DNA from 3 places in the Paenibacillus sp. FSL K6-2441 genome. Region 1 is predicted to be linked to each of the others. Evidence: predicted binding sites of a transcription regulator. Region 1 holds the regulator's gene; each other region holds the start of a gene.
The links. The regulator Rex, encoded in region 1, represses fermentation and respiration genes when NADH is low (regulators of the CRP and FNR family bind a similar motif). The targets are predictions, from matches to a motif close to TTGTGAAATATTTCACAA.
Positions count from the first base shown of each region.

Region 1 (10,975 bases):
AACGCGGCAAAATGATAAATTTGCTGTATTGTCCGTCCGTTAAGGTGATATACACGTTCTTCTCATCCATCTCTGCCGTAGCTTTCAGCTTGCTGTTTTCTTGCTCCATCTGTTTCAATGCAGCTGTAATTTGTGTATATTGCTTATTTTCCATAGCCTGAGCAACGGTAAACATGGCGTTTTCCCACAGCTGGTCAAGTTCCGGCGAAGAATGATCCTCGATATCCAGCTTCAAAGTTCGGCTACCGATTTGCTTCTCCCCGTTCTTCTCAATTTGACGCACCAGAGCACCAAGATCCGTCCCCGGCTTTAAATTCAGCTTAAGCTCCAGCTCGTCCGCTTTCACGTTCATATCGACATGATTTACTCCATCTACACTCTTCACAATATTCTCCAGCGGACGCTCAATCGCCCACTGCCGATATAGGAACCATCCACCAAATAATACAAGGGCGGAAATAGCAATGCTTGCAGCAATTGGTCCAATACGCAGTTTCACGTGATGCCCCCCTTATCTATATAAACTATCAACTCTGTGATATATATTCCCGTATATCAAAACTACAAATATGAGTATATCACATCGTATATCAAATTTCGAAGAAAAGTGTGAAGATATTTAAAAATGAACGCTAGTAGTTCTACCCCGAAATGCTACTTTTTCTCAAGCCAAAAAATAAAAACGGTTCCGCGATTCAGGCTCTTCGCCTAAACAACGAAACCGTTTATTTATGATTGATCCATAGACCCCCTGTCAGCGGTTCGGCAGGGTGAACACTTCCGGCAAAGCTTCGCCGGTCGTGAAACTGAAAAACCGATAATAATGGTGGTCCTTCTCTTTATAGAACAGCTGCCACACCAATTGGTTATTGTATATGCCTGGCAGCAGCCGAACCACCCGGATACCCGGCAACGATTGTTTGATGATCTCACGCATTTGGCTCTCGGACTTGCCATCGGACAGCAAGCGTACCTCTGGATCATGTCCTTCCCTTAGCCAGACCATCATTTGGCGGCCGGATGCATCCTCCCCTTGCACGACCCAGGTAACTTCATCCCATACCGACTTCCAAACCTTGTCGCCCCGGACGAGATCCGTCTCCTGCTTCGCCTGCTGGATAGCGGCTCTTTCGGCTTTCCACGTATCCTCATGAATGTATAGATAAAACCGGTGGAGACCCAGGAGCACGATCAACAGAATCACGAGGGACAGCAGGATCCATTTCGTTCGCTTTCTCAAGCTACTCTTCCTTTCCCTTCCTAAGCAAGCAGCCTCCTTCAGGAAACCGCGCGCCGCTCATTATCGTGCCAACAGTCCCTCAAACGCCGCTTGCGCCTCGTAGCGGATGCGTTCTTCATCCAGTGTCAGACAAGCACCGTGCTTGACTACCTGCTTACCGTTGACCCAGACATGCTCTACATCTTTGGCGCCAGCGGAATAAACGGTATGGGAGATATAATCCGTTCTCGGCAGGAAATGGGCTTGCTCCGTATTTAAGGCGATGATATCCGCCTTCATGCCAGCAGCCAGCTTGCCTGTATTTTGCAAGAAGACCGATTTCGCGCCGTATTCCGTCCCCATTTTCAGAGCTTCCAGCGCCGGAACCGCCGTTGGATCGCCGGATACGCCTTTATGAATCAGCGCAGCCAAACGAATCTCCTCCAGCATATCCAGGTTATTATTGCTCGCCGGACCGTCGGTACCCAGCGATACAACTACGCCCTTCTTCAGGAGTTCTGGTATGCGGGCGACCCCGCTGGCCAGCTTCAGGTTACTGCCTGGGTTATGCGAGATGGTAACGCCGTGCGCTGCCAAGATGTCGATTTCCTCGTCCGTCAAATGCACAGCGTGGGCAAGCAGGGTCGGGCGGGAGAACATCCCCAGCTTCAGCAAATGTTCTACCGGGCGGACGCCGTAATCGTTAACGTTCTGCTCTACCTCGGCGCGCGTCTCCGACATATGCGTGTGCATCGGCAAATCGAGATCATGGGCAGCTTGCACAAATTTCTCGATAAAGGCTGGCGGGCAGGTGTATGGTGCATGCGGCGACATCATCGTGGTGATGCGGCCTTCTGCCTTGCCGTGCCAGTTCTGAGCAAACGCGATCGCTTCTTTGAGCTTCTGATCTTGCTCTTCCGGGGAGCACAACCCGATGGCCCCGCGCATCAACACGGCGCGAATACCCGATTCCTCCACGACTTTGGCCACTTCGTCCATGTGATCGTACATATCCAGGAACGTCGTCGTCCCGCCCTTGAGCATTTCCAACACAGATAACGCCGTACCGGCATACACATCCGCCGCAGTAAATTTGGCTTCCATCGGCCACATTTTCTCCTGCAGCCAGGTTTGCAGCACCATATCATCCCCATAGCCGCGCAGCAGCGACATCGCCGCATGGCCATGGGTATTGATCAGGCCCGGCAGGAACAACAACCCTTTGCCGTCCAACGTTTCGGCGCCTTCCACGCCTTCCGGGCGCTCTTCGCCAATATAGCTGATCGTATCGCCCTCAACGAGCATATATCCGTGAATTACAGGACGGTCCGCATTTAAGACGGCAAACGTCCCGTTCTTAATTAACCATTTACGACTCATACGTTGCTTGTTTCCTTTCCGTCTTCCAAGTAGTAAGCCAAGCTCAGCAAATCAGTAGTGAAGTCAGCCGCATGGATCCGAACTTCCGGCGGAACCTTCAGAATCGTTGGCGCGAAGTTCAGAATCGCACCGATTCCGGCGGCAACCAGCTCATCCGCTACGCGTTGCGCCTCCGTATCCGGCACGGTGATGATGCCGATGCGGATATTTTTCGCCCGGACGGTTTCCGCCAGCTCTTCGATCGGCTGAATCGTGATGTTGTTGATCTGCTTGCCGATCTTAGCCGGTGAAGCGTCGAACACCGCAACAATCTTCATATTATCCTTCAAATACGCATTATAATTCGAAAGGGCTTGCCCTAGATTCCCGGCACCCACCAGCGCGACGTTAATCTGTTGGTCCAGATTGAGAATTTGTTGAATTTTTTCAATCAAATAAGCGACATCGTAGCCGATCCCCTTCCGTCCAAAATCGCCGAAATAAGCCAAATCCTTACGGATTTGCGCCGGATTGAGATCCAGCTTCTGTCCGAGCTCCTGGGAGGACACCGTTGGCACCTCCCGTCGGCTGAGTTCATTTAAGAAACGCAGGTAAACCGGCAGTCTGCGGACAACAGCGTCCGAAATTTTATCTGACTTCATGCTTGTTCCCCCTATTCTTCAATGCGATCTATGAAGCGGCTTAGGCTTCGGGATTTAACCATTCCGAGATGCGCGGAACCATCTGAGTTAATGGCATATGCTCCATCTTCGGTCCGGGCAAAGAGTATAAGAAATATTTCCCATAATAAGATTCCAGGATCCGGGTATCATAAACGATCACGATGCCGCGGTCATGCGACGAGCGGACAAGTCGTCCGAATCCTTGCTTAAAACGGATAACCGCTTGCGGGACGGACAGTTTCATGAATGGATTCTTCTTCTCCCGCTGCAGGCGTTCGCTCTTCGCTTCCACCAGCGGGTGGTTTGGCGGCTGGAACGGCAAGCGTACGATCGCTAAACTGGTCAGCGCCTCGCCAGGAATATCCACCCCTTCCCAAAAGCTGCTTGTCCCGAGCAGCACCGATGCGCTGTTCCCTTGGAACCGCCGGGTCAGCTTGGTGCGGCTGCCGCTGTCCATCCCTTGCCCGATCACCGTGATTCCCTCCGCTGCGAGCAGTTCCTTCAGCGGGTCATACACCTGCCTGAGCATCCGATAGGATGTAAACAGCACCAGCATGCGACCTTGCGTCGCCACCGCGGCATCCGCCAGCGATTGCACCAGCGTATGAATGAAATGGTCATCCCCCACGCTGCCCTTCACACTTGGAAAATCGCGCGGGATCACCAGCAACGCCTGATCGCGGTAGTTAAACGGCGAGGGCAGCATCGCTGTGATCAACCGATCCTCTTCCGCCGCCTCAGTCAAGCCAAGCTGCTCGATCATATATTGGAACGATTTATCCACCGATAAAGTCGCGGACGTCATAACGACACTCTTCTTCCGGTCGAAGAAAAATTGCTTCAATTGAGCGCTGACGTCAATCGGCACCGCATACATCTGGAGCGACCGGCTACGGAAGTTCCCGTTCGCCTCCATCCAATAGACGGTGTCCTCGCTCTCCAACTTCATGAAGAAGCGCAGCGCTTCCCGTTCCCCGGCTAAATCTTTAAACAAGCCGCTGATATCGGTGATCAGGCTCTCCGCTGCATAATCGTCCTGCTCTTCTCGGATTTCGGACAGGAGGCGCTCCCCTTTCCGAAGCACGTCGCCAAGACCTACGTAAATTTGATTTTCGAGCGCGGTCAGCGTCTCCCAATCCTTTGGTTTTCGATTCGGCAACAGCCGGTACACGAATTGCCCGGGATCGCCAGGGGCGGCGTCGCTGCGGTCAGGCATCAAGCTGAACAGCAGCTCGCTGAGCTTGTCCCAGCTCTCCTTCACGTCCACCAGCGTTGGATAGATTCCGTCGATGACCGAGCACCATTCTGAGGCTTTCTCCGCGCCCGACGCTTCAAGCGAGCTGCGAAGGTTGGCCAGCTGCCCCGTCTTGCTGTCTTTAAATAACCGGGTCAGCGTATGCACGACCGTAAAATACTTCATATGAATCCCCAAATGCTTGCCGGCCACATCCTCTAAATGATGCGCTTCATCGATAACCAGCCGCTCGTAACCCGGCAGCAGCTGATGCCCCGCCTGGATGTCCGTAAACAGCTTAGAGTGGTTCGTAATGACCACGTCCGCGACACCGGCTTCGTGTTTTGCGCGATGATAGAAGCATTTGCGGAACCAAGGACAGGATCGGCCTAAGCAGGATTCCGACTCACTGGCCACCGTCTCCCATAAATCACCGCCGCGATTGCCGAGATTCAGCTCTTCGTCATCGCCGCTTTCCGTTTGGGTAAGCCATACGACCATTTGCGCGGCCGTCATCACCTCTTCTTTAGGTGTTGAGAAGTCTTTTCTATTTATTTTATGTTCAAATTTGCGCAAGCACAAATAATGCTGCCTACCTTTAAAAACGGCTGCACGAAACGGAAAAGGCACGACCTCCGTCAACAACGGCACATCGCGCTCCCTAAGCTGCTCCTGCAGGTTGATGGTGTGCGTGCTGACCATGACCTTCTCTTCGTTCTTGACGCTGTGGTAAATGGCCGGCAGCAGATATCCTAAGGATTTGCCCGTTCCCGTTCCAGCTTCAACAAGCAAATGCTTGTCTTCCTCAAAAGCCCGCATGACCTCATTCAGCATCATGTTCTGGGCTTCCCGCTCCTCATACTGCGGCAAACGCTCCCGCAATCGTTCCCGGACCTGCTCCATAAACTGCTCGAAGGTCACGCCCGCCAGCGGATTGCGCTCCGTGCTGTCCCTTGGCGCTTCAATGTCAAGCCAATCTTCAACCTGCAAGGCGAATTGGCGGTAGTATACAAAGCCGTCTTCGCTTGGCAGCGCTTCGCGCTCCTTCTCCTGCACCATGGCATCAAAAAACCACCCGAGATCGCTGTCCTCACCTGCAAACAGATCGGCCAAACGCTGTAAGGTCAGCAGCGGCAGTCGGTCACATTCCTCCAAGCATTTGAGGAAAATCAGCGCCGTCGCCAGCGCGTCACTGTCCGCCTGGTGCGGACGCTCATGCTCCACCTCGAACTCCGCCGCCACCATCCCCAGCTGGTAAGAAGTCAGCGAAGGGAACAGGATTTTCAAGAAATCCATTGTGTCCAGGATCCGTCCGGTGAACGGCAAGTAGCCCGTTTTGTCCAAGGCGCTCTGCAGATAATTAAAATCAAATGCTACGTTGTGCCCAACCAACACGACGTCGTTCAGGAGTGGAACCATCTCCATCATCACTTCGTCCAGCTCCGGCGCATCCTTCACATCCTCATCGGTGATGCCCGTTAACCCCGTAATAAACGGTGGGATCGGAACGCCTGGCTTGACGAAGGAACGATACACCTGAGAAATCGATCGATCCGGCTCTATAATGGCAAGTCCCACTTGAATAATATCATCGGAGGACTGGTTACCCGTCGTTTCAAAATCAAGCACAGCATATTTCATTGCAATTAGTTGTCCCTTCATTCCAGTCTCTTTACAGCATAACAGAAGATAGCCAATTTGAAAATTAATACAAACCATATCTGTAATAAAAATCACAAAACAAAACAAGCGATGCGCCGCCATGAGCGGTGTTCGCATCGCTTCGAAAAACATGCCGTAAATAAGTGCGTGACCTGCAGTTAATGAATCATAAATCCTACAATAGCGAAGTCAACTCGGGACCGTAATGCAGTTTACCTGTACTGTTCGCACAAGCCTCCAAATTGGCCAACGGCTCGGGCAAGGACGGATCGCTGTGATGAGCCAACTTGAAGTACTCTTTTGCCTTCTCAAATACGCCCTTGTGCGCCTCGATACACCCCAGCGCGTTGTATATAATGGAACGCAGCCGCTTGTTCGCAGCCTTTTCCAGCACGATCCAGAAATGCTTGGCGGCTTTGTCAAATTGCTCGAGGTGCAGATGGCACATCCCTAGATAAGTCCGAGCCAACACGCTGTCCGTAAATTGCTTCACCACCTGCTCAAATTGAGCAGAAGCCTGGGGAAACATCAGCAGCTTGTAATACCCTTGGCCTTTCACAAAGGCGGGGTCATCCAATTCAGGAAGATCGGGGGTCTCTCTGGACTCCAGGCTCCGGAACGCATGGCGTAAATATCCCATTTTCTCCTCAAAGCTCAGCCATTCCTCGATAATGCCGTCGCTCATATGCTGAAGCAGGCTCCATTTCTTCGCGAGCTCCTGCTTCTGGGCATGGCCGGCCAAGGGGTATTTCCTCGTGATTTCGTCCAACATCTCATTCATTTCCGCAAACACATGCTGAAACATCATTCGCATCCCCCTAACGAAAATGAAATCAGTCCGAGCCTTACGTACATTTTTTGTTTCGGGGGACGATTTCATTCCGGCAGGGAGGAATTACACTTTTTGATGGCCCGTTTCTCTGATTGGATGTGAAAAATCGAATACATTTCAGCGTTTGTTGCGATTTACAGCTCATTGTATTCGAAATTTCATACAAAATTGTGGGTTGAGCGGGCAATTTCCCAAATTCTATATGAAAAATCGAATAGATTGGGGGTAATGCGAACTACGGCCCAATTATATGCGAAAAATCGAATACAATTCGGCGGCATGAATAGTGTAGCGCGGCCGCATCATAATTAAACATACGAAGGGCCCGGCTGACGCCGAGCCCCTTCCCCCATGGCCTCCTCGTGATCCGAAGATGCTTTTTGAACAACCTTATTAACGGATCATGGCATGGAGTTCTTGATGCGCCTTATCCACCGGCTTGTTGTTTTCGTCAACGAACACGACGGTTGGTTTATGGCTGCGGACTTCTTCCGGCGACATTTGGGCATAAGAAATAATGATGACACTGTCGCCCGGCTGCACAAGTCGTGCCGCCGCACCGTTCAAACAAATCACGCCGCTGCCGCGAGGTCCCGGAATCACATACGTTTCCAGGCGGGCGCCGTTATTGTTGTTGACGACTTGCACCTGCTCGTTCTCCAGCAGATCGGAAGCCTCCATCAGATCCTCGTCGATCGTAATGCTGCCCACATAGTTCAGGTTAGCTTCCGTCACGGTTGCGCGGTGAATTTTCGATTTCATCATCGTTCTATACATTAATGGTTCACCTTCTTCGTTAAAATGACGTTATCGATCAGCCGCGTCGTGCCAAATTTCACGGCAACGGCGATCAACACACCTTTTTGGCGGCCAGCGGCATCAACACATTCATCGTCCGCTAAAGGCGACAATTCCGGAAAATCCGAAATTTCCACATAATCGATATTCGCCAGCGGTTCAGCGCTGATTGTGTCGCGGATTTCCGCCCGCAGCTCCCCTGCGGTCACCGGACGTTCTCCCTCTGCTTTAGCTCTTGCGCGCTCGAGACTGCGGGACAAGACAAGTGCAGCCTGCCGTTCTTCCGCACTCAAGTACACATTTCGAGAGCTGAGCGCCAGTCCATCGGCCTCACGAACAATCGGGCAAGGAATGACTTCGACATCGAAGTTCAAATCCTCTACCATGCGCGTGATTACCGCCACCTGTTGGGCATCCTTTTGCCCGAAATAAGCGCGGTCCGGCTGCACGATATGAAACAGCTTACCGACAACGGTGGTTACCCCGTCGAAATGGCCCGGTCGCGAAGCACCGCACAGCACGTCCGTCAAACCAGCGACCTTAATATGGGTGCGGGTCGGTTGGGGATACATTTCTTCAACGCTAGGCAAAAAGACGAAATCCACGCCCTCACGCTCGGCCAAGGCCAGGTCTTTCTCCGGATCGCGGGGATAGCGCTCAAAATCCTCGTTGGGCCCGAACTGAATCGGGTTTACGAAAATGCTCAGCACTACCAGATCGTTCTCCGCCCGTGCTTTACGCAACAAGCTTGCATGCCCCTCGTGCAGATATCCCATCGTTGGCACGAGCGCAACTTTGATTGATTTTCCTTCTTTCGCTGCTGTGAACCGCGCATCCTTCAACTGTTCACGGAGCGGGACAATCTTGTTAAAGGTCTTCATGACCGGACTTCCACCTTTCCTTTGCCATACAAAGTTCCCAGTGATTCCTGCACGCCTTGATCCGCGCGGAACACATGCTCTTCTGCCGGGAACGAGCGGTTTTTGACATCCGTAACGTATTCTAAAATCCCTTGGCGGATCTGCGCGCCAATATCGGCGTAGGTTTTCACAAACCGTTTATCCCGGTAATCCGCCGTATATTTCAACACGTCATGGTACACCAGCACTTGACCGTCGCAGCCGCGTCCCGCGCCAATGCCGATGGTCGGAATACTCAACTCGCGGGAGATCGCCGTTGCCACTTCTTCCGTTACCAGCTCCAGCACAATACCAAAGGCACCGGCGCGTTCCAACGCCTTGGCATCCTCCATGAGCCGCTTCGCATCAGCAGCGTCTTTGCCCTGCACCCGGTAACCGCCGATCTGGTTAACAGATTGAGGCGTCAATCCGATGTGCCCCAGCACCGGCACCCCGGCTTGCACGATGGCTTGGACGGCGGGAGCGATCTCCGCACCGCCTTCCATTTTGACGGCATGGGCACGACCTTCTTGCATCAAACGGCGGACGTTCCGCAACGTTTCGTCAATACTTCCGTGATATGTCATAAACGGCATGTCAACCACGATGAAGGTATGCTGCGCCCCGCGCGCAACGGAACGGGCATGGTATACCATATCGTCCAATGTTACGGGGATCGTCGAATCATACCCGAGAACAACGTTGCCCAGCGAGTCTCCGACGAGCAGCAAATCCGCACCCGCTTCCTCGGCCAGTTGGGCCGACGGATAGTCGTAGGCGGTAATCATCGCGAGCGGAATGCCGTCTTGCTTCATTTTTTTCATTTTCACAATGTTTAAAGCTTGTTTCCCTGCCATTTGATCCATCTCCTTCGGTTTGACTTTGTGCGAGTCCTCCAAAAACGCGCACAACAAAAAAACCTTTTAGTTTGGCACTAAAAAGGTCCGAAGTCCAAAGAAGAGTGAGTTATATCCTCGTTCTTCTGTCTCGGTCCTCTTTCGGCTCAGAGCAGAATCCAACGCAACTTGATTTGTGGTCGTTCAAAAAGTCGGCCGACGGTTTGAACTTTCACCACATTCATACCTCCGACAAGCAACCGGAGTGCAGTTCAGAACGATGCCGATACCGCCTCCTGTGCTCAGTATAACAAATTACGTTATTTTTTTCATCCGCCAAGTTGTACTTCTCCAGAGAATATCGTGAAATGTTTGCCATTCTGATCCAAAAGGAATAATGCGCCGCTCGAATCCAATCCGGTTGCTGTGCCTTGGAGCACCCCGTTTGGCGTATGCACGGTGATCTCTCGGCCCAACGTGACCGACAGCGCCTCCCACAAGTGGCCGATCGGTGCAAAACCTTCCTGGATATAAAGCTCGTAAAGCTGCTCCAGCTCCTTGATCACCGCGCCGATCAAGCTTGTCCGATCAATCCGCCGCCCGCTTTCAATACATAATGAGGTCGCGATGGTCTCCAGCTCCGGCGGAATGTCAGCAGCCGTCAGATTGACATCAATGCCAATCCCGGCGATGGCGTACCGGATCAGCTCGTCCTCCGCCGCAGACTCCACGATAATGCCGCACAGCTTACGGCCGCGGGCTAAAATATCATTTGGCCATTTGATACCGGCATCTACGCCGGTGACTTTCCGTATGGCGCGGCAAACCGCCACTGCGGTCAGCAAGGTCAACTGCGGCGCAATCGACAGCGGTTGGCGGTCGGGACGCAGTAATAGGCTCATCCACACGCCTTTGCCCGGCGGTGAATACCAGCGGCGACCTTGGCGCCCGCGCCCCGCCGTCTGCTCTTCGGCGAGCACAAGGGTGCCGTGAGGCGCGCCTTCCTCCGCCAGCTTGCGGACTTCTTCCTGCGTGGAGGACGTGCTGTCCAGCAGCTTCAGCCGTTGTCCAAACGTCTTCGTCCCCTGCAAGGTATGCAGCAAACCGGCATGACTCAGCTTGTCGGGCTGCCGAGTCAACCGGTATCCCCTGCGCGGGGCGGACTCAAATTCGTAGCCTTCTTCGCGCAGCTTGGCGATTTGCTTCCATACCGCCGTCCGGCTGATCGACAGCCGGCGGCTGAGCTCCTCGCCAGATATATATTGCCCCGGATGCTCCAGCAGCATGTCAAGCAATCGGTTTGCTTCCATCATTCTTCACCACCGTTTCCACATGTTTCAGGAGAGTTAGCCGGTCGTTGGGCAGCTCACCTGCGGCAACTGCGATCAGCAGTTGCTTCAGCAGTTCGCTAAGCCAAGGGCCGCCTTTGCGGCCGGCCGTTTGCAGCACTTCG
Region 1 is NZ_CP150174.1:2,619,894-2,630,868, forward strand. Features, by position in the region: gene NSQ80_RS11910 (hypothetical protein) at 1-499, opposite strand, end outside; gene NSQ80_RS11915 (DUF5590 domain-containing protein) at 755-1,240, opposite strand; gene NSQ80_RS11920 (amidohydrolase) at 1,301-2,599, opposite strand; gene NSQ80_RS11925 (redox-sensing transcriptional repressor Rex) at 2,596-3,240, opposite strand; gene dinG (ATP-dependent DNA helicase DinG) at 3,281-6,136, opposite strand; gene NSQ80_RS11935 (hypothetical protein) at 6,333-6,962, opposite strand; gene panD (aspartate 1-decarboxylase) at 7,383-7,766, opposite strand; gene panC (pantoate--beta-alanine ligase) at 7,766-8,668, opposite strand; gene panB (3-methyl-2-oxobutanoate hydroxymethyltransferase) at 8,665-9,543, opposite strand; gene NSQ80_RS11955 (biotin--[acetyl-CoA-carboxylase] ligase) at 9,852-10,835, opposite strand; gene NSQ80_RS11960 (CCA tRNA nucleotidyltransferase) at 10,810-10,975, opposite strand, start outside.

Region 2 (10,975 bases), 1.6 Mb from region 1:
TGATCCAGATCGCTTTGGCGTGTCCGATATGTAGGTAACCGTTTGGTTCCGGCGGGAACCGCGTAACTACGGTTTTCACCTTGCCGGATTTCAAATCTTCCGAAATGATGTTTTTAATAAAATTGGGAGGGGTGAAGTTGTTTTCCACGGGTATCAACCTTTCCATTCGAGTTCTTCCCCGAATTTTCTTCTTCTAAATATACCGATATCTTCCGAATAGTTCAATGCCTTAAGTACTAACGGACGCTTCACGCGCCGCGCTTGAATCGGGACTTCATCGGCTAAACCTTTCTCCACATTAATATATCGTCAACATACGTTCCGTTAATCAAAAATTCTTCAACAAGCCGGCCCTGTTCCACAAACCCGCAGCTTTTGTAAAAAGCGATGGCCCCTGGATTGCTGGCGAGCACGCGCAGCGACAACTTACGCACGCCCCGCTCGGCCGCCAACTTCACTAAGGCATCCATCAGCACCCGCCCTATGCCCTGCCGTTGGTACTTCGGGTGAATCGCGATGTTGATCTCAAGCACATGTTGGTTGCTGGGCAGCGGGGTCGCCGGCTTAAAGCCGATATAGCCGCAGATCTCCTCGCCAATCCCAGCCACGATCTGGCTTCCCGGCGGGCAGCTCTGCAAATACTGCTCCCTCGACTCCCATTCCATTTTTTCCGCTGGCGTGTTGTTATAATCCCAGGTGATCTTGTCAATTTCTATTAAAGCGGCCGCATCACGCATTTCCGATAGACGCGTCCAGATTTCACGGTGATTCATGAACTTCATCCTTTCTACTACTCACTCAGCCAAACCCGACAGCTGCGGTCCACTCTCCCGGTTCACAGCGGCATGCACCAAGAAGGATACCACCGATAGCGCCGCAATGCCCACTGCCAGCCAAGCGACCGGCGTAAGTCCGTTCCAGTCAAACAGCATGCCCATCGCATAAGGTCCAGCAACGCGGCCAGCCGCTCCCATCCCGCCAACCAAACCGAGGTAAAACGGCGCCGCCTTCCCTGTCCGGTCAGAGATAAACGACGGAATCGCCGGAGAGATCAGCATTTCGCCGAAGGTGGTGAGCACCATTGCCGCAACCATGCTCGGGTACGTATGAAAGCTTAAGATTGTAGCGTAACCCAGCATGTAGAATATGGCACTCGCCGTCATTTGGGCTTGCGGGGAACCGGCAAAGGTCCGCTTTATCCATAAAGTAAAAGGTTGCCCCACAAAAATCAATAAACCGTTCAGCGTCCAGAGAATACTATAATTCCACTCCGGCATGCCTTGGGAGATGATATACGGCGATACGCCGTTGTTCCAAATACAGTTCCCGAGCCAGAGAAAAAACGACCCCACGCCCATAAACAGGTAAACAGGATACCAGCGTATCAGCGTCCAGACGCTTTGTCCTTCCACCGTTTTTTTGCGCTTCTGCACTTGCAGCTCGCCTTGAGTTTTTTGAACTTTGTTCAAATAAAACCAAAAAAACAAGGCAAACCCCGCCGATGTGAGTCCATTCAAAATAAAACTGAGGTCATACGATATCTGTGCCAAAAACCCGCTGATCGCCGTCCCCAAAGCCACACCAATATTGTTGGCGACGTAAATGACATTAAACAGTTCCCCGCGCTGCTCGGCAAAACGAAAGCCGATAAACGCTTGGATGGCCGGCATCGTCGTGGCATTAAAAAAACCAACCAGCAGCATCAGCAGCATAAACAAATGCCAATTCCCGCTTCCGTAGGGCAGCAGCATCAGGAATAGTGCCGTCAAAGCAAGACCGCCAACGATCAAGCGCTTGACGCCTAAACGATGGTACAGCGCTCCGCCCAGCAGCTGACCTGCAATCCCGCCGACGGACATGACGAGGATAACCAGACCGGCATCTGTCACTGTCCGCCCCAGCACTTTAAACACGAACATCGTGACCAAAGGCCACATCAACGAACCGCCGGCCGAGCTGATCAAGCTTGCGATTAAAAACACCTTGACTTCCCGCGGATAAGACTGCAGCCATCTCATCGTTATTCCCCCTCTGCTGCAACAGTTACATATATACAAAAAAGGAGGGCCACCAGGGCCCCCCACGATCAAATCAGATGGTTCGGCAAATTTTGCTTGTACAACGCCCAGATTATAATAGTATCGCCTAAAAGCGCAACTCAGGCAAGTACATATCTATCGGCGCTTAACATCCACCACGGTGGAAAAGAATACCGCTCCGCCGCCCATATCAGCCAACCGGTCTGGGGTTAAGGCGTTCGCGCGCGTACGCTTCCCGTCCTCCTGCTGCCACCATAACCCTTGGCTGACCACCGTGCCCGGCAGCATCTTGTCGGTGACGGACGCCGTAACGTCGTAGCTGCCGCGGTCATTCCACACCGTCACTTCGTCCCCATCCGCAATCCCGCGCGCAGCGGCATCGTCCGGATGAATTTGCAACACCGGACCTTTCTCCAGCGCCTTTAACTTCTCCACATTCCCAAACGTTGAGTTGAGGAAGCTTTGGTTTGGCGGGGAGATAAACATCAGCGGATACGGCGTGTCCTTGCCGGGACGGCGCTCACCGTCATAGCCTTCCACCAGCGGCACATACGTTGGTAACGGCGGTAGTCCTGCCCGCTCCAGCGTGGCGGAATACAGCTCGATCTTCCGCGACGGGGTCGGCAGATGGTCGAGCCAGGTTCGCTGCGGTTCCATGTTCAGCTTCACGAACCGCTGCTCCTTCAGCTTCTCCAGCGTCACGCCTTCCAGATACGGATTATGTTTGAAATCCAAAGCCTGCCGGATCATATCCTCTTCCGTGTCGCGGAACGCATCGTCGTCAAACCCCATCGCGGCCGCCAACAGCTTAAACGTTTCGACGTTGCTTTTGCTTTCGCCCCGAGGAGCGATCACTGGCTCTTGAAGCTGGATATAATGATGCCAGTAAGAACCGTACAAGTCCGTATTTTCAAAAGAGGACGTCGCCGGCAACACAATATCCGCGTATTTGGTCGTGTCCGTCAAAAAGAGATCATGCACCACGGTGAACAGGTCCTCCCGTAGAAGACCTTGCTCCACCTTCCCTGTATCCGGGGCTACAACCGCCGGATTGGCGCAGTAGACATACAAGGCGCGGATCGGCGGATCAAGCGTCAACAAGACGTCACCGAGCTGGTTCATGCTGACCGTACGCGCGCCCGGGTTGGGCCGCAGATCGGGGCGCTCGAGCGCGGTCGCGTTCATCTTGCTGTAAGCGCCGTTGGATTTGTAGGCGCCGCCCCCCGGCACGAGCCACTGGCCGGTTAACGCCGGCAGGCAGCTGATCGTGCGGACCGTCATCCCGCCATTGTCGTGATGCTGCAGGCCGTTGCCGATATGAATGTAGGCGGGCGAAGTTTCGCCATACAGAACGGCCAGCTTCACGATCGACTCGGCCGGTACGCCGGTGATCGCCGCCACACGCTCCGGCGTGTACTGCTTCACGTGCTCACGCAGCTCGGCATGGCCAACCGTATAGCGTTCCAAGAACGCTTCGTTCACCAGGCCACGTTCGAACAGCACGTGCATCATCCCAAGCGCCAACGCTGCGTCCGTGCCCGGATAAAGCGGGATAAACCAGTCGGCCCGCTGTCCTGTCCGGTTGCGGTGCACGTCGATGACGACGAGCTGTGCTCCCTGTTTGCGGGCTTTTTCGATCAGGGCAATCTGGTGCATGTTGGTGCTAACGAGGTTGCCACCCCACACGATGATCAGCTTGGCCTTGACCGTCTCTTCCGGGCTCGTCCCGCCGCCGAATCCCATCGTATATCTCCATCCCGCAGTGCCCGCGGAATTGCATATGCCTTGTTGCAGCTGCGTCGCGCCCAAACGGTTGAAGAACCGCCGGTCCATCCCATCGACGCTCAAGATCCCCATATTGCCGTAAAAACTGTACGGCAGGATCGACTCCGACCCATACTCCCGGATCAATCCCTTATAACGATCCGCGATCTCTTGGATCGCTTCATCCCAGGTGATGCGTTCAAACTTCCCTTCCCCCTTGCGTCCAACGCGTTTCAGGGGATACAGCACCCGTTCGGGATGGTAGACCCGCTCCGCCATATTGCGGACCTTGTTGCAGATCGCGCCTTGCGTAATCGGGTGATCGGGGTTGCCGGTCACCTTGACGATTTTTCCATTCTCTTTATGAAGCAGCAAGCTGCACGTATCGGGACAATCCAGCGGACAAACCGCAGGAAACACCCCGTTAGGTTCATGGATCATGCTCCACCCCTCCTGTCTGTAGCCTATTGTAAGAATAAACGTCCCCGGAGTAAACCCCAAGGCGGGAATTTCCTTATGGCGGGATGGTGGGATGCGAAATGGCGAGGTGGTAGGACGGTCAAGATGACGGATGGCCGGATGGCAGGTTGGCAGGGCCGGGGGCCGATGCCGGAGTGTGGGGGTGTTCCGCACACCTCTTTACACGATTATCCCCTTCGTTCAGGTGTATAACTTTGATTAATAATCCATCTTTACAAGTATCCCTTTCGTTCAGATATCCGTATTTGATTAGATATCCATCTTAGGTCGGTATCCATTTTGATCAGGTATCCGCTTTCTTCAGGTATCTTTTCGGGAGGTAGAGATTCGAAGGAAGGGGCGGTTGATGAGAGTTAATGAGGTTAATAAAGATATGAAGGATGATGAGGGTAACTTTCTAGCCCATAGCTGATCGGCTGGTTTGCTGGTTAGCTGGTTTGCTGCTAGTCGAGGCTCACTTTTATCCTTACAAATTCTTTCTGATTCATCGGGATAATGGTGTAAAAAGCGCTCCGGCAGACAGCAAACCCAGCCCAGCCCAACCAAACCGGTTTATCCGTGTTCTCTCGCCGCTACAGATGACGTAGCCAACTCAGTAACCTGTGCGTCTTTGGACCCTTTATCCTTCAGAAAAGCAGTCCAATACGCCGAAGCCACGAAGATGGCCCCGCCGGTCAAATTCCCCAGCCATACCGGCACAAAGTTACCCAAGTATTCGCCCCAGGAGTAATACCCTTCAAAGATCGCTGCGGGAATCAGGAACATATTCGCAACAACGTGCTGGAAGCCGATCGCGACAAAGGCCATCGTTGGGAACCAGATGCCCAAGATTTTACCGCTCATATTGTCTGCACCATAAGACAGCCAAACCGCCAAAGCAACCAGCCAGTTGCAGCCGATCCCGGACACAAACGCTTGCAGGAAGCTGTCGTCCAGCTTATGACCGGCCATATCGACCAGCTTCTCAAGATAAGGTCCGCTGGCTGTTAAGCCAACCACATGCCCGAAAAAATAAGCAACGAACAAAGCGCCAACGAAATTGCTCAAAGTGATGAGGACGAGATTTTTGCACACGTCACCAGTGGAAATCCGCCCCGCCATCCGTGCTAACGGCACAGCCATCATATTGCCGGTCAACAGCTCACCGCCCGCCAGCAGCACGAGGATCAGCCCGATCGGGAAAACCGCAGCCCCAATGAAATTGGCGATACTGCCCCATTCCGCCGGAGCGCTGCTGATCACGCGAATATCAAGAAGGAAGCCAAGCGCGATAAACGCCCCGCCCAAAAAACCAAGAATCAATACGGTAAGCAGCGGATAATGTGCTTTTTTGACGCCATATTCCACGGATACTTCGGCAATTTGCGCAGGTTTTGAATAAGCCATGATCCTGTCTCCTTTATATGTCACTTCTAAACGACACTTCACAGGTCATTCGTCGTTATTAAGACGTGTTTATTGTAGCGTGCGAGTCTACCTCGAAAAAATAACATAGATCACGTTAACGTTTTCACAAAGTCGGTGTTGCATCATGAACACAAAAGACCCCTTCCGGAGCAATCCCGGAAAGGGTCTTTAACCTACACGTTAACCGTGCATTTACTTGGATGGTGCGGCGATCCCGTCCAATATTAACTGCCATACGGCATCGAAATCTGCATCAATCCGTTCATTCGTCCATTGGCGGAAGTGCGCAGGATGATGAAAGTGCAGGAACGCCAGAAAGATGGCTCTTGCGGCTTCCTTCGGCTCCAGCGCTTTGAATTCTCCCGCACGAATGAACTCGCTGATATTTTTTTCTTAGGCGTGAACAGTTTCCCGCTTCGGAACTTCCGGCAGCACCTCTAAGCCTGCGCTGTTCAAGAAATTCCACGGCTTGTTGTAATGAGGTTGGAAGAAGAAATCAACGAAAGCGAGCTCTTCCATTTTCATTCCGTTTTGGATGCATACCGAAATCGTGTTGATCGACTGAGTCAGATCCACCTTCGACATGATTTGTGCACCCAGGATCCGGCGAGTATTTTTCTCATAGACCACCTTCAGCATGACCGGCTCATGGGTTGGCATAAATTCCGGTCGGTAGTTGTCGGTGATGAGTACCGCTTCTGCATCCAAACCGGCGTCCTTGGCCGCTGCTAAAGTTAATCCGGTCCCGGCGATGTTATCCTCGTAAATTTTAATCCCCGAAGTGCCTTGGGTACCCATATACTTCACGGTTGGCGCAACCAAATTTCGCGCTACCAACGTCCCCATGCGAACGGCGTTGGTTGCCAGCGGGATATAGGCATGCTTGCCTGTCGGGTTATAGAAGACGGCGCAGCTGTCGCCTGCCGCATACACATCCGGCTTCGAGGTGCGCATATATTCGTCCACAATGATCGCGCCGTTGTCCAGCATGTCGACCTGACCTTTTAACAGCTCCGTGTTAGGACGGAACCCGATGCACATGATCACCAGGTCTGCAGCGTATGTGCCTTTATCGGTGATGACTTTCGTTACTTTGCCGTTCTCGCCTTCAAAGCGCGTGACCTTTTGGCCTAAAGCCAGCTCGATGCCGTGTTCGCGGAGCGATTGTTCGATCTTGTCCGTGTACTCCGGATCGAGGTATTTGCTCAAAATACGGTCCTCCGCATCGATCAACGTAACTTGCTTCCCATTAAGCTGGAACGCTTCAACCAGCTCCACGCCGATGTAGCCTGCGCCGACAACAACGATATGTTTGGCTTGCTGCGCTTTTTCGATGATGGTGTTGGAGTGGTTATAGTTCTTCGAAAGCAAAATATTCTCCAGATCACTGCCCTCAAATTTCGGTACGATCGGCCACGACCCCGTCGTGACAATCAGCTTGTCGAAGCGATCTTCAAACACTTCGCCCGTCTCCAGGTTCCGGGCTTGAAGGACTTTCGCATCCGTATCTACCGATACGACTTCGTGCCGCATCTTTGTATTTACACCCAGCTCAGCCAATTGCTGCGGCGAGGAATAGAACAGCCCCTGAGGATCCTTAACCATCCCTCCGACATAAAGAGCGATGCCGCACGACAAGAACGAGATATTGTCGTTCCGTTCATATACGGTAATTTCCGCATCCGGGTAAAGTTTGGCCGTATTAACGATCGCCACCGTGCCTGCATGGGTACATCCGATAACTGCTACTTTCATGATTTCTTCCTCCTCCATAATCAATACCTGTTTGATTGTGTATAGCTAATTTCTTAACTTGTGAAAATCGTCACTTATAAAACTCGAGTTGTTGTGAAATATTTCACTTCATGGTTCTTATTATAGTGTGACTTTTTTCACATTGCAAGAGGGAAAAGAAAGTAAAATTTCTCAATTTAAAATATCCGAAAGGCCCCTATGGCTCCTTCTCGCGCGCCTCTTTGCACGATTATCCCTTTGGTTCAGAATTGGGGAACCCTTATCAGACTTCCCTTCGATTTGGGATATTAAGCTGGAAGGTTGAGGGATCGGAAAAAAGAAAAGCACTTAGACAACTCCTGAAGCCTCTTCAGGATCGCCAAGTGCTCGTTATTCATATTGCGTATGTAGAAACCAACAACCGCGCGCATCCTTACCCCTGCGATAGCCGTCTCTTTATTGCGCTTGAGCCGCAGCAAGCTGCTGACGGATCTCGGCGTATTTGGCCTCCCGCTCCGGCTTGGTGAGCTTGGGACATCCGTAACAGTAGCCATGGCCGGTGTCCGTCCGATAGGCTAAGCAACAAGTTGGTTTCATCGGCGATTTCTCGCCTGGCCGATAAGGATCATCCAGCAACACTTCCTTGATCCGATACGGATTGCGCTTTAGGCCAAATACCTCGGCTGGCAGCTCCTTCACGAACTCGTACTCCTCCAGAAGCCGAGAACGCAAGGTTTCCTCCTCCAGACGCCCGGCGATGGCATGGACGTAATATTGCACGCCTAACGGCAGCTGGCCCCACAGCTGCGCAACCGGCAGCTTCGAGACTGCAGCAATATTTTCCATGACTGGTCGCAGCACTTCGCCATAAAAACGGGTCAGCTCGCGGGTCTGCCAGGACAGACGGTCACCGGTTGGCCAAGGCTGTTCAGCCTTATCGTTCAGCACAAAATAAACCCAAGGGAATCCGTTGACCATCACGAGTTGCAGGGTGAGATTTTCGAGCGAAAAATGCAGCTTGCCCGAGGCCACCGACCCCATGTAGTGCAGCGCTGCACACACCACCCGCCAGCTCGTAGCGAAATAGGTTGCGGATACTTGAAGATCAAGCCCCTTAATTTTCTCCTGGTAGATTTCCAAAAAAGCCACCAGCTGCCCGCGATCCAACAGCATCTCAGCGGGCATCGTGAAAAAGGCATCCGTCCGCTGCTCTGTTACAATCGCCAATTGCTGCTCCAGCAGCTGATAATTGATGTTCATCTTTGGTTCCCCCACTACAGGAACGAGACGACTTTGGGCGAAACCTCTTCCGGTCCATCATTTTTGCCCTTGCGTACTTTGCCTTCGGCTGCAGCCCGGTACAGCTCATAAGGGAGGCACAGCGGTACGCCACTCCGCGGATCGGTCACGATATCCGCCTCGATGCCAAACACGTCGCGCAGCACTTTGGAGGTCACAACCTCTTCCGGTGTACCGGAAGCGACGGCCTGGCCTTGCTTGATCGCAATCATGTAATGCGCGTAACGAGCGGCATGATTCAAATCATGGACAACCATTACAATCGTCCGGTTGGATGTGGCATTCAGCTCTTCAAGCAGTTGAAGCACTTCCAACTGATGGGCCATATCCAGGAACGTCGTAGGTTCGTCGAGGAACAGGATATCCGTCTCCTGCGCCAGCGCCATGGCGATCCAGGCCCGCTGCCGTTGACCGCCGGACAGATGCTCTAAGGCCCGGTCACTGAACTCGGTCATGCGGGTGGCTTCGATCGCCCACTCCACAATTTTCCGGTCCTCGGCCTTCAAACCTCCAAACCCCTTCTGATGCGGAAAACGCCCGTACGATACAAGCTCATAGACCGTTAATCCTTCCGGGGCGGTTGGGTTTTGCGGAAGAATCGCCAGCTGCTTGGCTACTTCCCGCGTCGACTGCTTATGGATCGATTTGCCGTTCAGCAGCACGCTGCCGGACTTCGGCTGAAGGATCCGAGCCATCGTTTTCAGGACCGTTGATTTACCGGAACCGTTCGCGCCAACCAACGCCGTGATTTTCCCCTCGGGAATCGAAATGTTTAAGTCTTCGACAATCAGACGATCCTCATAGGCAATGTCTAGATGCGAAGTTTTTAAGGAAACCATGGCACTCATCCTTTCCGTGTCCAACTGAATAAACCCACCAATGTATCATTGTAAAAAGAGTCTATATCACGACTTCATCTTAGATTCATAAAAACTTCATCTTCTTAAAGATACTGATAATCATTATCAGGTGTCAACTGTTAATTTTATTAGGTTCCTTCGCTGGATGGAAAATCTAAAAAAGACGCCCGCAGGCGTCTTTCCTGGATGAGCTCATGATCTCGAAAAATCCCATGAAATCACTGGCCCGAAACCGGGACGGCATCATAGTATTCTTCCAACGTAATGCCGCGTTTGCCGATGTCGGCCGCGATTTCTTTCCCTACATAACGCAGGTGCCATGGCTCATATTTGTAGCCGGTAATGTCTTCCTTCCCTTTCGGATAACGAATGATAAAGCCGTATTCGGTGGCATGATCCGCCAGCCAGGCCGCTTCCTTCGTGTCACCGAAGCAGCTTTCCGCTGCGCATTTGCCATCGCTGCCCGATACGTCGATCGCCAGACCCGTCTCATGCTCGCTGTGGCCCGGAACCGCGCTGTACGTCTTCGCGACTTCCTCGCCGTCCTTCTCCACGTAACGGTTAAACAGCGCCGTTTGGGTCTTATGTGAACGGTACGCCGACACGCCGGCCAGATAGATACCGTCTTTCTCGGCTCCAGCGAACAGCTCCTCGAGCGCCTTTGCCGCCTCTTTGCGCATCATGCGTTTTTCGATTTTTTCTTTGAATGTAAACCGGACGTCGGGATAGACCAGATCCTTCGGCTCGTAATCCTCCGGTAAAGCAAATTGCTTGTTGATCAGCACCGCCACGCTGTACGGATCCCCCATCGCTGCGCGGTCCCCTCCGCTGCTGTCGCTGGAACCGTCAGGGGCCTGTGCCGAATCGCTGGAATCCCCGTTCCCGGTAATGCCGCCGTTTGCTGCGTTATTGCCTTCCGTAGCTTGGTCGTCCATGGTGTCGGTGTCGTTGGCGGCATTGTCCCCCGCACCGTTATTTGCGCCGGCGGCCGTGTTCGTGCTGTTCTGTGCCGGTGTCTGCGGAGCGTCGGCCGCTTGTTTGCCGCAGCCTGCGATTAATACCGCTGTTAACAACAGCGCCATCGCCGCAGTCACCACGCCTTTCTTGCTGTTCATCCTGGTTCCTCCCTGTGGCGGTGCCTGGATTGACGTTTCTCAGGCACCTGTTGTGTATTCTACTATCCTTTTAACGTTAACGGATGGAGTGCGTAAGAAGTTACATGGAAATTCGAGGGCGCCGGCTACCGCCCCCGGCGCCCTCGCCCTCCGCCGCGGCCGCTCTGCCCGCGGCGGCCCGGCCCACGGCGGCCCGGCCCTGGCGCGCGCGAGGCGCCCCCGGCGGCGCCGCTCTTCTCATATCGCTGCCGCTCCAGCTTGCGGCCGATGCCCCGCT
Region 2 is NZ_CP150174.1:4,261,713-4,272,687, forward strand. Features, by position in the region: gene NSQ80_RS19635 (glutamine--tRNA ligase/YqeY domain fusion protein) at 1-166, opposite strand, end outside; gene NSQ80_RS19640 (GNAT family N-acetyltransferase) at 282-773, opposite strand; gene NSQ80_RS19645 (MFS transporter) at 795-2,018, opposite strand; gene NSQ80_RS19650 (molybdopterin oxidoreductase family protein) at 2,175-4,244, opposite strand; gene NSQ80_RS19655 (formate/nitrite transporter family protein) at 4,836-5,669, opposite strand; gene NSQ80_RS19660 (FAD-dependent oxidoreductase) at 6,084-7,445, opposite strand; gene NSQ80_RS19665 (hypothetical protein) at 7,881-8,684, opposite strand; gene NSQ80_RS19670 (ABC transporter ATP-binding protein) at 8,699-9,562, opposite strand; gene NSQ80_RS19675 (M15 family metallopeptidase) at 9,802-10,698, opposite strand; partial or broken gene NSQ80_RS19680 (DEAD/DEAH box helicase) at 10,929-10,975, opposite strand, start outside.
Region 2: the regulator Rex is predicted to act here: its motif matches at 5,782-5,799, upstream of NSQ80_RS19655 (formate/nitrite transporter family protein).

Region 3 (10,975 bases), 180 kb from region 1:
GATGATCGGTGTCAAATCCAGCATCAGGCCTTCCTTGGCATATAGCTGGGCATCCGGACTGCCAAATACGTCGAAGATTTCCGGCGGTTTGCCCGCGGCCATTTCGCCCCGCAGCTTCTCTTTGCGGTTCACTTCGGAGTCCACCGCATCCAGCTTGATGGTTAAGCCCGGTACAGCAGCTTCCGTCTTCTTGACGACGTCCTCCAGCATCGCCAGGCGGAACTTCTTGGATTCCCCAACCTGGGTGTGGCGGATCGTGATTTCAAACGGATCGTTGTTCGTTTCCGTTTCGGTCCCCGCATTTGACGTGCCCTGACTTTCATTCGACGGGGCAGCATTGTTTCCGTTGTTGCCGGATTTGCCGCAGCCGGCGAGCAGCGCGGATGCAACAAACACAAGAGACAGCAGCAGCACCAAACTCTTCCTCATGTTAGATAGACCCTCCTCAAACTCGTTTATGTGATACACCCTCATTATAGAAAGCGTCACCACCTTTGATAAGGAGGACATTTTTCTATTAAGGGGATAATATCCTCTAAAAACCAAAATGAAAACGGTTAAACCTAACGTATATCGAGAGGTTTAACCGTTTGGAATTGAGATATTGGATTTTAGCGTGAGAATATATGACATAGATTTCACGGTTTGGCTGGTACTTGCTGCTCGCCTTCACGAATCAACCGATAAGCTCGTTCGATCTCTTCATCCGTTGGCGAAGGTACGCCTTCCAGCGGATAAGCCCAACCGAGCTCCTGCCATTTGTACACGCCCATTTGGTGGTAAGGAAGAATTTCGAATTTCTCCACGCCCTTCAGGCTGCCGATAAATCTCCCAAGCTCCAGTAAATCCTGCTCATCGTCGTGGATGCCGGGCACATACACGTGACGAATCCACATTTTCCGATCATGATCCGACAGCCAGCGGGCCATCTTCAACATTCGATCGTTGGGTTTGCCCGTCAGCTTGATATGCTTCTCGTTGTCGATATGCTTCAGATCCAGCAGGACCAGATCCGTTACATCCAGCAGATCGCGAATTTTATCCCCTTCATTATAGCCGTTCGTATCCAGCGTCGTATGAAGGTTCCAGCGTTTCTTCACTTCCCGGAACAATTCCGTGACAAACGGCGCCTGCAGCGTCGCTTCGCCGCCGGATACCGTCAGTCCGCCGCCCGATGTACGGTAATAGTTCAAATACGGCTCGATCTCGGCCAGAACTTCCTCGACGGTCATCTCCTTGCCTTCCGTCAAGCTCCAGGTGTCCGGGTTATGGCAATATTGGCACTGCAGCAAGCAGCCTTGCATAAAGAGGACGAAACGAATCCCCGGTCCATCTACGGTTCCGAACGTTTCTAACGAATGTATGCGACCTTTAAGCATCTTCGTCACCCTTTCCCTAATTCGCCTCCGATAAAGGAATGAGGAGAAAGGCGATCCAAGCCCAACTCCCCATTTTATCGTTCAGCTTCAATTGTTGCTGCCCGTCAGCAGGTTATTACATTTTGCCGTGGAAGGTCCGGTTGATGACATCTAGTTGTTGTTCACGGGTCAACTTGATGAAGTTCACCGCATAACCCGATACACGGATTGTTAATTGCGGATAGTTTTCCGGATGTTCCATTGCGTCCAGCAGTTGTTCGCGGTCAAAGACGTTTACGTTCAAGTGATGCGCTTTGCTGCCGAAGTACCCGTCCATCATCGATACGAGGTTCGATTTCCGGGTTTCCGTGTCTTTACCCAAGGCCTTCGGCACGATCGAGAACGTATTCGAGATGCCGTCCAAGCTGTGCTCATATGGCAGCTTCGCTACCGAGCTCAGGGAAGCTAACGCCCCTTTCTTGTCGCGGCCGTGCATCGGGTTCGCCCCTGGTGCGAACGGTTCGCCGGCTTTACGTCCGTCCGGCGTGCTGCCTGTTTTCTTACCATATACAACGTTCGACGTAATTGTCAATACCGATTGGGTTGGCAGCGAGTTGCGGTACGTTTTATGCTTGCGGATCATGCCCATAAACGTTTCAACCAGCTCTACCGCAATTTGGTCAACGCGGTCGTCGTTGTTCCCGTAGCAAGGGAACTCGCCTTCGATTTCGAAGTCTACGGCAATGCCGTTTTCGTTGCGGATCGGTTTCACTTTGGCATATTTGATCGCACTGAGCGAGTCAGCCGCTACGGACAAGCCGGCGATACCGCAAGCCATCGTGCGGAGAATGTCGCGGTCGTGCAGCGCCATCTCGATCCGTTCGTAGCAGTATTTATCGTGCATGTAGTGGATCACGTTCAAGGTGTTCACGTACAGCTTAGCCAGCCATTCCATCATCGGGATAAAGCGTTTCTTCACTTCGTCATAGTCGAGGTATTCCGAAGTGATGGCCGGATATTCCGGACCAACTTGGACGCCGGATTTTTCATCCTTACCGCCGTTGATCGCATACAGCAGAGCTTTCGCCAAGTTTGCGCGAGCGCCGAAGAACTGCATTTGTTTCCCGATTCTCATCGCGGAGACGCAGCATGCGATACCGTAATCGTCACCGTAAATCGGACGCATCAGATCGTCGTTTTCATATTGAATCGAGCTCGTCTCGATCGATACCTTCGCGCAGTATTTCTTGAAGGCGTCAGGCAGTTGCTCCGACCAGAGCACGGTCAGGTTTGGTTCTGGAGCCGGCCCCAGGTTGTACAGCGTATGCAGGAAGCGGAAGCTGTTCTTGGTTACGAGCGTCTTGCCGTTTACGGACATCCCGCCGATCGATTCCGTTACCCAAGTTGGGTCGCCGCTGAACAGTTCGTTGTACTCTGGCGTTCTCAGGAATTTCACGATCCGCAGCTTCATGACGAAATGGTCAACCAATTCTTGAGCTGCTTCTTCGGTTAATGTTCCTTCGGCCAGATCGCGTTCGATGTAAATATCGAGGAACGAAGATACGCGTCCGAGGGACATTGCCGCACCGTCTTGTTCTTTGACCGCTGCCAGATAACCGAAGTACAACCATTGGAAAGCTTCCTTCGCATTGTTCGCCGGTCTGGAAATGTCGAATCCGTACATTTCGCCGAGCTGTTTCAATTCGCCTAAAGCGCGAATTTGTTCAGAAATTTCTTCCCGAAGCCGGATCACATCTTCATCGATGACATCTACTTCAAGAGATTTCAATTCTTGTTGTTTTTGCTTGATCAAGAAGTCTACGCCGTACAGGGCAACGCGGCGGTAGTCCCCGATGATCCGACCGCGGCCGTATGCGTCAGGAAGACCTGTGATGATCCCAGCCTTACGGGCGGCTCTCATTTCCGATGTATAAGCATCAAATACCCCTTGGTTATGGGTTTTGCGAATCGTTGTAAACAGATTTACGATCTCAGCTGGCAGATCAAAGCCATAAGCTTTGCACGCATTGATGACCATGTTGATCCCGCCGAATGGATGGATCGTGCGTTGGAAAGGGGCTGAGCCCTGAACGCCTACGATTTGTTCCTTCTCTTTATCCAAATATCCAGGAGCATGGGAAGTGATCGTGGATGGCGTGTTCACGTCTACATCCAGGACCCCGCCGGCTTCCCGTTCTTTCACGGACAGCTGCGATACGATATCCCACAACGCTTTCGTGTTCGCCGAAGCGCCTTTCAAGAAGGACTCATTACCTTCATAAGGATTCACGTTTGATTGGATAAAATCGCGCGTATCCACTTCCTTCATCCATTTCCCAGGTTTGAAGCCTCTCCATGCGTTTTGCGCCTTGGTTTCTGTTACTTCTCTTTCGATCACCGACATCTTGATTCCCTCCATTTTTATATGTGGTCGCGGTTGAAGGTCTATCCCGCGCCTCATGATCCCTAAAATTTGTGATACTTTTCACAACTTAGACAATTATGGTGCCCGGCCCCGAAGGACCGGGTTCCACTCCGTTAACAAACTTCTGAGGGATCATTTATATTGTAATCATAGCTCTTCCTATCCAAAAAGATTGTGACAAATATCACAATAAGTGATATTTGTCACCATTTTTACACGCCTGTTCACTTATTCTTCAAATCTTCCATAGAAGGCGTCGCGATAAATCTCAGCCAGCTCGCTGACCAGCGGCAGCTTCGGATTCGCAGTCGTACATTGGTCTTCGAAGGCACGGTCCGCCAGGTAATCGACGCGCGATTCGAAATCCTTCGCATCGAAGCCAAGCGCTTGGAACGATTCCGGAATGCCCAGCTTCTTGTTCAGATCGCGCACCGCTTTGATCAAGCTCTTCACGCCTTCTTCCGTCGTGCGAGCCGGCAGACCCAGAATGCGGGCGATTTCCGCATAACGTTCATCGGCAACGAAGTTTCTGTATTTCGGCCATGCCGCGAATTTCGTTGGTTTCTTCGCATTGTAGCGGATGACGTGCGGCATCAGAATCGCATTGGTACGTCCATGGGCCGTACCGTATTGACCGCCCCATTTATGCGCCAAGCTGTGGTTGATGCCAAGGAATGCGTTGGCGAACGCCATCCCTGCGAGCGTCGAAGCATTGTGCATTTTCTCGCGGGCCAGCTTGTCGCCGGTCAGCGCCGATTTCTCCAGGTATTGGAATACCAGCTGGATCGCTTTGATCGCCAGACCGTCCGTGTAGTCGTTAGCCATGACCGAGACGTAAGCTTCGATCGCATGCGTCAGTACGTCCATACCGGTATCTGCAACAGCCACTTTCGGCAAGCTGTAGACGAACTCAGGGTCAATGATCGCAACGTCCGGCGTCAGCTCGTAATCCGCCAACGGGTATTTCGTGTTGCCGTTGATTTTATCGGTAATAACCGAGAACGAGGTAACTTCGGAACCGGTACCCGATGTCGTTGGAATGGCCACGAATTTCGCTTTTTGGCCAAGACGCGGATATTTGTAGATCCGTTTGCGGATATCCATGAATTTTTGCTTCAGATTGTGGAAGTCGGTATCCGGATATTCATAGAACAGCCACATGCCTTTCGCCGCGTCCATCGGCGAACCGCCGCCCAGGGCGATAATGCAGTCCGGTTGGAACTTCGCCATCAGCTCAGTACCGCGTTGTACGGTCGTGGTCGATGGATCCGGTTCAACGTCCGAGAACACTTCGATGGCTACCGGCGTTTGGCGTTGACGCAGGAAATGTTCGACTCTTTCCACGTAGCCGAGCTTCACCATCATCGGGTCAGTAACGATCATGACGCGGGAGATGTCCGGCATCTTCGCCAAGTATTGCGTCGAGTTTTTCTCGAAGTAAATTTTGCTAGGCACTTTAAACCATTGCATGTTCACGGTACGATGATTCACCCTTTTCACGTTGATCAGATTCACGGCCGTGACGTTCGACGAAGTCGAGTTGCGTCCGTACGATCCGCAGCCCAGCGTCAGCGACGGCAGGTTTGTGTTGTAGATGTCGCCGATACCGCCTTGCGAAGAAGGTTGGTTCACCAGGATCCGGCAAGTTGGCATCCGATCGGAGAATTGTTGAATCACTTCCTCATTGTTCGAGTGGATTACCGAGGAGTGACCCATGCCGCCGAATTGCACAACTTCCAGCGCACGTTTAATGCCTTCCTCTGCATTCTTCACTTTGTAGCAAGCAAGTACAGGACTCAACTTCTCTGCGGACAATGGGAATTTCGGACCAACGCCTTCGATCTCGGCAACGAGAATTTTCGTTCCGGCCGGGACGTCGATGCCGCACATTTCCGCGATTTTTACGGCCGATTGACCAACGATCGCAGGGTTCACCGCACATTTCTCCGCGTTGATGGCTCCTGCGGTCAGCTTGGCAGCTTCTTCTTTATTTACAAAATAGCAGCCGTTGGCGATCATTTTCTTCTTCACTTGGTCGAAGATCGGTTCTTCGATAATCACCGCTTGTTCGGATGCGCAAATCATACCGTTGTCAAACGTTTTGGACAGGATCAGGTCGTTGACCGCTTGATCCAGATCGGCGCTCTTCTCAATGAAGCAAGGAACGTTACCAGGGCCTACGCCGAGGGCCGGCTTACCGCAGCTATAAGCTGCTTTAACCATCGCGGAACCGCCGGTAGCCAGAATGCAAGCGACATCCGGGTGATTCATCAGCGCGTTCGTGCGGTCCATGGATGGATTTTCGATCCATTGGATACAGTCCGCAGGTGCCCCGTGTTTAACAGCGGCTTCAAGCAATATTTTAGCGGCTTCCGTGCTGCAGGCTTGCGCGGATGGATGGAAGCCGAAGATGATCGGGTTGCGAGTTTTGATGGCGATCAGAGATTTAAAGATGGTGGTCGACGTTGGGTTCGTGACCGGGGTAATCCCCATGATGATCCCAACCGGCTCGGCGATTTTTTGGAAGCTCTCGTAAGGATTGTCTTCGATGACGCCTACTGTTTTTTGGTACTTAATGCTGTTCCAGATATACTCGGTTGCAAACATGTTCTTGATGATTTTATCTTCGTATACGCCGCGTCCCGTTTCCTCGATCGCCATTTTCGCCAGATGCATATGCTTGTCGAGCCCAGCCAAAGCCATCGCTTGCACGATCTTATCGATCTGCTCCTGATCCATGCTCATGAATGCTTCGGAAGCTTTCTTGGCTTTGTCGATCAACGTTTGAATATACTCTTGCGCGGTTGGCTGAGCTTTAGCAGCTACTTCGTTTTTAACAGCCATCTCTCTCATCCTCCTAAATTTTGATTTAGGGATTGCTTGCAGATGGTGGTCCTAAATCTTATTTGTGAAAAAATTCACTTGCAAGCGAATCCTTATGAAGCTTGTGCGCTTCTCTTTATGTCTTGATCATAGCACAGGCTTTTGATTTTGTATAGTGAAATTTTTCACATACTTTAAAAAAGTTGAAAGTTTTCACTTGTCACGATAAGTTTTTCATATATACTTTACATTGTGTACATAGTATCACCTTTAAATACTTACCGATCGCCAGTTTATTATTTTGCACCGTTTTTAGTGAGAACGTACTGTTCGACATAGTGAAATTTCTCACAATGTTCACTTTTTCGGGCTTTACAGCCCCCAAAAACTAAAAAAAACGGGTTATAATTAATTTAAAATTTTCAGAAAAATTTGGAGCACAAAGGGGAAATCGATGATGAGTGAAATTGTGAATGCCACCCTGCCCCGCGGCAATACGAGCTGTTTTTCAGAGCAAAACTTCAATCGCCTTCTCGTTACGATGAAAGACAAATCTTATCCCGAGGGGACACATTTGTTCTGGGAAGGTGACTATTCCGATAAACTGTTCTACATCAAGCGCGGCCGTGTGAAGTTGACGAAATCGACGGATGAGGGCAAAGAATTGATCCTCTACATGTATGGTGTCGGCGATATGGTTGGGCAAGCCGATCCGTTCTTCAGCTCGAAGCATAGCTTTACCGCCGAAGTCATCGAAGACTGTGAAATCGGCATTATCGAGCAGAAGGACCTGGAAATCATGATCTGTCAGCATTGCGATTTCGCCATCGATTTCATGAAATGGATGGGCATCCATCACCGTTTGACGCAAACCAAATTCCGCGATCTGATGATGTACGGCAAACCGGGCGCTTTGTGCTCGACCTTGATTCGCTTGAGCAATACGTACGGTGAGCCGCACGGAGACGCCATTCTGATCAATAAGAAGATCACCCATACTGACTTGTCCAACATGATCGGGGCAACGCGCGAAAGCGTCAACCGGATGCTGAGCGACCTGCGCAAGAAGGATGCGCTGGACTATGAGAACGGGATGATCGTGATCAAAGATCTGGTCATGCTGCAAGATATTTGCCACTGCGAGCTGTGCCCGAACGAAATCTGCCGCATTTAACCGCCTAGTACTCCCCCCATATTCGGCGTTAGTTCTAGCGATTTGAACCGTCCCTTGAGTGCAGGGCGGTTTTTTTGCTTTCTATTAACGTGAAAAAAAAATCCCCCAATCCTCTTCGCTACCCATTGAGGTTGGGGGATAATTTGCATCTATACTTTCTTGCGCACGGGCGAAATGAACCAAAAGCCATGCCGACGAAAACCGCGCCGCCCACCATATTGCCCAGCGTGACCGGCACCATGTTGTGCAGCCAGCCGGCGAACGTCACCGTATCCGGATGTTTTGGCAGCAGCAACGACAAGCTGAGCAGCGTCAGGGCGAGTCCGAAGGACATCCCCATCAGCATAGTCTGATACGGCGATTTGGCCGCCGCCAAATCGGCAAGATCAGCGAGTTGGAGCCGGTAGCAATCAGCACTTTATCGTACGGGACACGCAGACCGTTTCGGCAACCGAGGACTTTGTGATTACATTCACATTAAAAATTTTAACATACTTCTGTCATAACTTTTTTCAATTTTCTATTGAAAAAAAATCCGCTCTCCCGGATCATCACCAGAATTGCGGATTCCCTAAGCTAATCGTACTTCTAACGCGTCATCAAGGTAATCTCCACGTAGTCCTGCGGCTTTAATTTCATGTCCAGCCCATTATCCAGCAGCTTCTTCCCATTCACCTTCAGGACCCACTGCTCGTCCTGCTGGGACGTATAGCCGCCGACGGAGATGATCGATTTATGGTTGGGGTTAAACTGAACCATTCCGCTGCGCTTCAAGAGGTCTCGAACGGTGGTATTATCGCTGTATTTATGAACAAAATATTGCTTCTGGCTGCCCCCGTCGATAATCAACAGCAAAGACGCCAGCGGAGGGATCGCTTCATAGCTGTCCACCGTCTTGACGTATACCAACAGCTTGTCGCCCATTTGCAGCTCCTGATCCCAGTTCGTAGGGGCGAGTTCCTTATCATTCAGCCGGGTTCCCCATTCCAATGCCGAATCCAGCGACACTTCCCCAACCGATTGAATGGCCGACCGATCCTCTGTAAATTTGACGATCCCGCTGCTCGCCAAGGCATGACGTACCGTTAGCCCGTCGATATAATCAAAATGCAGGTTGCGCGTCACATCAGGGATAAAGGTGCCTCCGTCGATCGTTAATGTAATGTCGTGGGGATGTTCTACTTCGGTTTCCTGTGTTTCCACCGGTGCCGGTTGTTCGGTAATTTGGCCGCGGGCGCACGCCGACGCGATTATGATTATAGCCAGTCCTGCCATACATCCAACGAACCATCGCCATCTCATGTACATAGCCGCCCTGCCTTTCTCCACATCATTGTCCCAACTTCGGCATGATCCTATTCCTTCATCCTAAGCATACCGGACAAGGCGCAGGTTCTCAAATTTCGGGCATCCCCTGATTTTGCAAAAATAAAAGACCTCCCGTAAATAGGAGGCCTGTCGTATGTTCAGATGTCTTACTTAAGTACGTCGTGATCAACGTAGCGTTCGCCGTTCATTTCGCTGATCAGCTCAATCGCTACCTTCGCGCCGTCGCCGGCGGTAATGATCGTATGCACGCTTACCCCGGTAACTGTTCCCGCTGCCCATACGCGCGGAATGCTCGTACGGCCTTGGCCATCCGTAGCAATCACCGTCTTAATTCGAGGTTCGCGGCCTTCCTTCAACTCCAAGCCGATAGCGCTTGCAAGGTCGGTTAACGCGCCGGTGGCCAATATGATATGAGACGCTTCATAACTGCGGCCGGATTCGGTCTTCACCGTAACCGTTGAACCACCGTTCGTATCGATGTCAGTTACTTTCTCTTCAATGAACTTCGCGCCGAATTTCTCCGCTTGCTCCCGGCCGATCTTCAGCAAATCGGGTCCGGAAATGTCCTTCGCACCGTAATGATTCTCGATCCATGCCCGCTTGGTCATGCTGGTGTTGCTGTCCAGAACGAGCGTTTCTTTACCGGCCTTCGCCAAGAAAAGTGCTGCACTGGCTCCTGCAGGTCCTGCTCCAATAACAATTACATCAGCCACACGTACACCTACTTTCTATTATATTCCATGCCGCCCGCTCGCCGGTAACGGCATGTTTGTTGTTTACTTAATCCACTCTTCCGCCCAGGACTGCACTTGTTCCATAACGGGACGAAGCGCCCGGCCTTTCTCCGTTAATTCATATTCAATCCGAACCGGCGTCTCGGGATAGACATGGCGAACCAGGATTCCTTCACATTCCAGATCCTTCATCCGCTCGGATAACATTTTATCGCTCATGGAAGGAATCTGATTGGAAATATCCTTAAATCGCTTGGGACCGCTCATCAGCGTTTTGATGATCAGACCGTTCCAACGTTTGCCTAAAAACGAAAATGCCGATTCAAACCGCGGACACATCGCCTGGGAATGCTCATCCATAAAATTCACCTCGTTATCATCGCCGACCTAAAGGCTGAAAGCTTACAATTTGTTAGTATATATCATAATAGCATATTTATCGAAGGAAAGTAAGGGGGATGACCGATCATTTAAAAAAACGACCGCCCAGGCGGCGGCCGCTAATATAGTATATTACGTTGGTTGTAACTTATACCCACCACATTTCGGCGGCAGAATCCTCCACCAGCACCTGCTGAAGGTTGCGTACCGCCTTCGTAAACCCTTCGTCGATCGACATCAGGCCGTCTTCATGCTCGATGCTGACGACATAGTCGTAGCCGTACAAGCGAAGGGCGCTGATGATGTCCGCCCAGGTTTTCAAATCATGGCCATAACCAACCGTACGGAACTGCCAAGCCCGGTCCTGCATCATGGTATAAGGCTGCATATCCGTAAGTCCGTAACGGTTCACGTTCACCGGATCAATCGTCGTGTCCTTGGCGTGGAAATGGTGAATCGCACCAGCCCGGCCAAGGATCGAAATCGCCTGCACCGGATCAATCCCCTGCCACCACATATGGCTCGGGTCCAAATTGGCGCCGATAGCTTCCCCGGCCGCTTCGCGCAGGCGAAGCAGCGTGGCCGGCGTATGCACGGAGAAACCGCCGTGCAGCTCCAAACCGATTTTCACATGATGCTCTGCGGCATAACGGCCCATTTCCGACCAGTACGGAATCACCTTATTGTTCCACTGCCAATCGAGGATTTCCTGGTAATCGTTCGGCCACGGTGCGACCGGCCAATTCGGGTA
Region 3 is NZ_CP150174.1:2,803,527-2,814,501, forward strand. Features, by position in the region: gene NSQ80_RS12880 (extracellular solute-binding protein) at 1-429, opposite strand, end outside; gene pflA (pyruvate formate-lyase-activating protein) at 639-1,379, opposite strand; gene pflB (formate C-acetyltransferase) at 1,495-3,762, opposite strand; gene adhE (bifunctional acetaldehyde-CoA/alcohol dehydrogenase) at 4,012-6,627, opposite strand; gene NSQ80_RS12900 (Crp/Fnr family transcriptional regulator) at 7,064-7,780, shown strand; partial or broken gene NSQ80_RS12905 (nitrite transporter NirC) at 7,930-8,102, opposite strand; gene NSQ80_RS12910 (hypothetical protein) at 8,369-9,082, opposite strand; gene NSQ80_RS12915 (FAD-dependent oxidoreductase) at 9,256-9,822, opposite strand; gene NSQ80_RS12920 (helix-turn-helix domain-containing protein) at 9,886-10,203, opposite strand; gene NSQ80_RS12925 (sugar phosphate isomerase/epimerase) at 10,373-10,975, opposite strand, start outside.
Region 3: the regulator Rex is predicted to act here: its motif matches at 3,832-3,849, upstream of pflB (formate C-acetyltransferase).